DNA from 2 places in the Thermoclostridium stercorarium subsp. stercorarium DSM 8532 genome. Region 1 is predicted to be linked to the other one. Evidence: riboswitches for the same ligand, from Rfam matches in the RefSeq annotation. Region 1 holds a riboswitch; the other holds the start of a gene.

The links. A riboswitch is a leader RNA that binds a small molecule or an ion and turns the genes downstream of it on or off. The one in region 1 is predicted to bind glycine.
Region 2: linked by a shared signal. The riboswitch ahead of CST_RS08915 (alanine/glycine:cation symporter family protein) and the one ahead of serA (phosphoglycerate dehydrogenase) in region 1 are both predicted to bind glycine.

Annotation. Positions count from the first base shown of each region.
Region 1 covers NC_020134.1:1,254,701-1,258,122, forward strand. The annotation lists gene CST_RS05385 (ClpP family protease) at 31-789, shown strand; gene CST_RS05390 (YlzJ-like family protein) at 786-1,052, shown strand; glycine riboswitch at 1,265-1,340, shown strand; glycine riboswitch at 1,343-1,417, shown strand; gene serA (phosphoglycerate dehydrogenase) at 1,521-3,125, shown strand; gene rimO (30S ribosomal protein S12 methylthiotransferase RimO) at 3,247-3,422, shown strand, end outside.
Region 2 covers NC_020134.1:2,090,941-2,094,362, forward strand. The annotation lists gene CST_RS08915 (alanine/glycine:cation symporter family protein) at 111-1,475, opposite strand; glycine riboswitch at 1,620-1,725, opposite strand; gene CST_RS08920 (S66 family peptidase) at 2,114-2,944, opposite strand; gene CST_RS08925 (HAD family hydrolase) at 3,016-3,422, opposite strand, start outside.

The DNA.
Region 1 (3,422 bases):
TCTAAGATAAGTTTTGGGGAGGTTATTTTTTTGGATTCGGGAATATTGTTTGCAAAGCAGGCCGCCAGCGAAGAAAAAAACGAAAGTAAGGAAACCGGCGGAAATGAACAGCAGTCTTCGAATGAAAAAATGCAAAATATAAAGGAAATGGGAACCGTCGAGGTTAAGGAAAAAGGAAGGAATATACACTGCCTTACCATTATAGGCCAGATAGAAGGCCATGTGGTTTTACCCCCTCAGAACAAAACCACAAAATATGAGCATGTTTTGCCTCAACTGGTGGCGATTGAGGATGATGAAAAGATTGACGGTCTCTTGCTTATCCTGAATACCGTAGGCGGAGACGTGGAGGCAGGGCTTGCCATCGCTGAAATGATTGCATCGATGTCAAAACCGACGGTTTCACTGGTTCTGGGCGGGGGACACAGTATTGGAGTGCCGATGGCGGTGTCGACCAATTATTCTTTCATTGCGCCGTCCGCGACGATGACAATACATCCCCTTCGGCTTAGCGGTATGATAATAGGAGTTCCCCAGACCTTTGAATATTTTGAAAGAATGCAGGAACGGGTTGTGGAGTTTGTTGCGAAGAATTCAAAAATTTCAAAGGATGCATTCAGAAAATTAATGCTAAAAACGGGAGAACTGGCAAATGACGTCGGAACCATTTTGTTCGGGCACGAAGCAGTTGAGCACGGTATCATAGACGAAGTGGGAGGTCTTTCATCGGCGCTGAAAAAGCTTGACGAGCTAATAGAGAAGAAAAAGAAAGGGGATAACCGCAAATGATATACTCAATAGTACCTTTTGAACAGTTGTATTATTCCGAAAACAAACAGGAACGGATGGAAGTGGTAATAAACGGTGAGAAGGTTATCCTCCTGAGAAACGATAATAATACGTATACCGTTGAAAGGTTGATTTCAACAAACCCGAAAGTGTATCTGAACCCTGAATTCACGCCGGGAAACAGAATTATCGCCATAACGTCCGAAAAGGAAGGGCCGGAGGTAAAATGGGAGATAATAACCGACGGACTGAGACTGACGTAGATGCAGGACCCGGTATTCTGGGATTTTTTGTATGCCGGGCACAATTACATAGTTTGCCGGTGCATCGCTCAATCTGAAAAGACCTTTTTCACGGCAGGGCGAGAAAAACTTTAAATAGATTGATAAAATATTAACAGAAACTATTGACTTTTGGAATTTTAATAGTAATATATAAATAACAATAATTAGTAAAGCAAACTGAATACAGCCGGATGATGACTGAAGGAGAGCTGCCGCAGGGCACACCGAAGGAGTAAATCTCTCAGGTTAAAAGACTTCAGTCGGACGGACCTCTGGAGAGACCAGGTATGGCGCCGAAGGGGCAAGCCCGTTATGGGTGTATCTCTCAGGCAAAAGGACAGAGGATTCAGGGGGTTTGGCATATGGCTGAATTCCTGAATGAATATACTGCACTTTTTCAGAGGTCAAACAATTTGGTTTGACTTATTTTTTTAGGAGGGGTATTCCATGGCGAGAATAATAGTAACCGACAAAATGGCACCGGACGGGATTGAATATTTGAAAAGCAAAGGATTTGAGGTGGATACACCATTTGGAATTTCTCAGGAGGAGTTGCTTCAGGTAATAGAAAATTATGACGCCCTTATAGTACGAAGCGCTACAAAAGTAACAAAGGATGTTATTGAACGCGGAAAGAATCTGAAAGTCGTGGGCAGAGCCGGAAACGGCGTTGACAACATTGACGTGGAGGAATGCACAAAGAGGGGTATAGCCGTAGTTAACACGCCCGAAGGAAATATTATGGCAGCGGCCGAGCTGACGGTGGCAATGATATTTGCCATTTTCAGAAATATCCCTCAGGCGCATCATGCCGCGAAAAACAGGGATTTCAGGCGAAACAAGTTTGTCGGCGAGGAACTTGAGGGAAAGACCGCGGGAATAATCGGTGTGGGCAAAATCGGTACAATCGTTGCAAGGAAACTTCTTGGAATTGGCATGAAGGTTGTGGGGTATGACCCATACGTTGCCGACGAAAAATTTGAACAGCTGGGTATTACAAGATGTGAAAACCTTGAAGAACTTTTAAAGGTTTCCGACGTGATAACGTTACATATACCGAAAAGTCCGCAGAATGTGGGATTAATCGGTGAAAAAGAACTTAAAATGTGCAAAAAGGGAGTACGTATAGTGAATGTCGCCAGAGGCGGCATGATCGACGAAAAAGCCCTTTACAACGCCATAGTCGAAGGTCATGTCGCAGCGGCTGCACTGGATGTTCTGGAAAAGGAGCCAAATTATACAAAGAGCCCGGAAGAGCAGGACTTCTGGAATCCGCTGCTTGACCTTGAAAATGTTGTTTACACCCCGCATCTCGGGGCGTCTACAAAAGAGGCGAACTATAATGTAAGTATCGGTGTCGCAAAACTGGTTGAAGGGGTTTTGAACGGTGAACTGGTACCCGCGGTTAATATGCCTCCGGTATCAGGGGATATAAATCAGCTGAGACCGTATATCGACCTGGCGGAGAAACTTGGAAGCATTTACTACCAGGCCGAGAAGGACAGGGTTACGAAAATTGAAGTAATATACAGCGGCGACATAGCCAACATTGCAACCAAAGCCATAACTCTCGCGGCGGTTAAGGGCTTCCTCAACAGTGCCGGCGATCCCGATGTGACATATATCAACGCCGAATTAAAACTCAGGGAACTGGGGGTTAAACTGGTTGAAAGCAAGAGCTCGCATCTTGATAAGTATACAAACCTGATAACGGTGAAATTTACCACTCCGAACAGGGATCTTTCGGTGTCGGGTACGGTGTTTGCGAAGGATGTTATAAGAATTGTTGATTTCTTTGGATACAAGCTTGACTTTGAGCCCACCCCCCATGTACTGGCTCTTCAGAATATAGACGTTCCCGGGATTATCGGAAAGGTCGGCACGCTGCTTGGGGAAAACAACATAAACATAGCAGCAATGCAATGGAGCCGGAACAGAAAGGGAGAAAAGGCAGTGTCCTTTGTGAGTGTCGATACCGAAGTGTCCGATGAAATACTGCAAAAACTTTTACAAATTGAAGGAGTGTTAAAGGCCTCAAGACTTAATTTTTAACGGTTTATACGGGTTAAAAAGGTCGGTTATTCAACCGGCCTTTTATTATGCTGGAAAATGGTATATTATTTTGATATGCTTAAAATACTCTGGTATAGAAACAATGTTTTTGGAGGTTTATATGCAGATTAAGGTAGGATGTATATCTCTCGGCTGTCCGAAAAATCTCGTGGACAGTGAAATAATGCTTGGAATGCTGAACAAGGACGAATATTTGATTACCACCGACCTCAGCACCGCAGATGCGATTATAGTAAACACATGCGCCTTTATCAATGATGCAAAGGAGGAAGCCAT
Region 2 (3,422 bases), 840 kb from region 1:
CTAAAAATATTCTGATAACACATTCCATACATAAAATAAAACCGGGATTAGCTTTTAGCCGATCCCGGTTCGTATTTTTACTCCATATTTTTATCATAATGTCCAACCATTTATTTGCCTGATTTCAGCCTGTCCACTACGGCATTTGTCAGCGCAAACAGCGCCAGCACGTTGGGAATGACCATTAACTGGTTGAACATGTCGGAGAGTTCCCACACCATGTCGCTGGTGGTCAGCGTGCCAACGAAGATGAACCCAAGCGCAGTTATTGTATAAACATTGCGGCTTTTTTCTCCGAACAGGTAAATCATGTTTATCTTTCCGAACAGGTTCCAGCTGAGTATGGTAGAAAATGCAAAAAAGAACAGGCATACCGCCACAAAGACAGAACCGACGGCTTCGCCGAAGACAGTGCCAAATGCAACCTGGGCAAGGTTTGACTTTCCAATGGTGTCAGGGATTACACCGTCTGCAAGGATTCCGTCTTTTGTATACATGGTGGAAATAATCACCAAAGCGTTCATAGTAAGTACTACAAAAGTGTCGATAAATACACCGGCCATTGCAACCACACCCTGATCATGCGGAATCTTTACATTTGCAAGAGCATGGGCATGCGGAGTTGAACCCATACCGGCTTCATTAGAAAACAACCCCCGTTTTGCGCCCTGGCTGACGGCTGTCTTCAGGGCATATCCCAGACTGCCGCCGATAATGGCATTGGGCCTGAAAGCGTATTTAAAAATCATGCCAAAGGTCGCAGGTAGATATTGAATCCGCAACAGTAATACTATACCACTGCCCAGGATAAAAAGCACCGCCATGAACGGGACAACCTTTTCTACAACAGAGGCCAGTCGCTGTACTCCTCCCAGAAAAATGATCCCACAAATAACAACCAGCCCAATTCCCATAATCCATGCCGGAATACCGAAGGCATTCTCGCATGTGGAGCTGATGGAATTGGACTGAACCATGCATCCGAAAAATCCCAGCGCAAGCGTGATTGCAATTGCAAAAAACTTCGACAGGAATTTCCCGAAATCACCCTTGAAAGCTTTTGTGATATAGTAGACCGGACCGCCGTGAATGCTGCCGTCAGGCGCCTTCACGCGGGTCTCCTGCGCAAGAACAGCTTCGGCATAAATCGTTGCCATGCCGAAAAAGGCAATAACCCACATCCAGAATATCGCACCGGGGCCACCGGTCAGAATCGCGCCGCTGGCACCAATGATATTGCCGGTACCAACCTGGGCAGCAACGGCTGTTGCCAGCGCTTGGAACGAAGACATGCCTGCCTTTTGCTTTTCACCATTGAGATTCAGTGAACCAAAAGTCCGGCGCATGCTTTCACGAAAACAACGCACCTGCACAAACCGAGTCTTAACGGTATACCAGACGCCTACTGTTACAAGCAGGATCACCAAAACGTAGTCAGAAAGGTAGTTGTTGATTGTCTGCACAATTGATAACATGCATAATACCCCCATAAAATTCTCTTCCCTGGAGTTTCACCAACAAAAAAGAACCGCCTGACGGCGGTTCCGGCATATTCAGCTGGGCATTCTTCGGTGTTTCGCGTAAGATATGCGCTCAAGTCCTGTCGATTACGACAGCTTATACCCGGCTCTGTCCGTCTGCCTGAGAGATTCAGCAGAAGGGATTACAGCCCGCCTGCTTTGCACCGTCGGCACCCAATGAATGGGATTCTCCAGAGCTCCCTCCACAGCCAGTCTCCAAGGATTGGCCTCAGATTCAAGCTGCTTCTTCGGGCTATATTTAATTTGTTATATAGAATACCATATAACGGACGCTGCCGCAACAACAATATCATGATTTTCAAAAAAATCACATTTTGCTCAAATATATGGCAAGTTTTTTTCAGAAACATAGTTAATTCGCCTGAATCCGTGTTTGACATTCTGCAACAAATTAAGAAATGACATATGTTCATACTTTTATGGAGCAGTTTAAAAACCTGCTCCATTCTACGCCAAGCATTTTGCGGGAAATGAATTGTTCGTTTAATCACGTATGTTCATTTCACGAACCAAATAAAAACTTCACTTAGGGAATTTGGTAAATACATCTTGGCAGTCTCGGGCGTATTAACTTAATTTGACACTACTAATCTTTCCCCGATTATGATCGCCTTTGAATCACTTCCATGACCAATTTCCCTGGTTTTGGCAACAGGAATCCTTTCGCCTGCGAACTCTTTCACAAGTGTAACAATGTCAGGTTGACATTTGTTTTCTTCCATTTTAGTGAAGGTTCCGAGTAAAATGCCTTTTACCTGCTCAAAAGCCCCTATTTGCTTTAACTGTGCCAGATAAGTTGTCATCTGAGGCACTTCTCCTCCGTATGACTCCAACAATAAAAGTTTGCCTTTGAGATCGGGGAAATACTTTGTTCCGGACAATTTCAAAAAGCATCTGATGTTTCCGCCAACAACAACTCCTTCCATGGATTTTCCCTGAACCAGGACAAAAGCCGGATTAAATAGTTCTTTCCTGTTTTCAAACCTGTACCGCTGTTTCTCTGCACAACCGCCGCAAACCAGATGTCTCACCTGATATAGAACACTGCATTTGCCTGTCTGGGAATATATCGCATTAATTATGGTCGTAAGATCGCTATACCCCCAAAAAATGGCTTTGCTGTTCTTAATTGCTGCGTAGTCCAGATCATCCAGTATCTGATTCGCCACATCCCCACCTGAAATATCGTAAATTTCTTCAATATCAGGGTTATTGAACATTCTCATCAGTTCAGCGGCACGTTCTTTTCCGGAGCCTGAAAAAACTCCGTCCTTTTCATATATACAATTGCTTAGAATAACTTTATTCCCAATCGATTCCAAATAGTTAACCAATTCCTCGTTTTGTTTTTTTAATTCCATCTTTTGCCCGTTGGAGCAGGCTACGATCCCTACCGTTTTCATATATGCACCTCTGTAGCCGGTTCATTGTTACCAAACTGCAGTTAATAATCATAAGCCCGTCATAAATTATGTCAAGAACCGCCACTACGGCATAACAAGGAATGAAGATTTTCAACGTTTTCAACAATGTAGTCCGCGCCTGCTTTTTCAAGCTCGGCTCTGTCGCCGTAGCCGTACAGGACACCAATCACATCAATGTTATTTTCCTTTGCACCGACAACGTCGTGTTCCCTGTCACCAACCATTACTACATTTGTCAAACCGGTCAGGCCGTTTTTCTGCAATGCAAACCTTATAACATCGCCTTTTCTGTCCCTCGAACCGTCCAGTTCGCTTCCTGAAACATCATCAAAATATCTTAGCAAATCAAAATGTTCCAGAATTTTCACGGCAAAAACAGTGGGCTTGGAAGTTGCGACAAACAGCTTCCTGCCGTTTTTTTTCAAACTTTTCAAAAGTTCTTCTATGCCGGGATAGA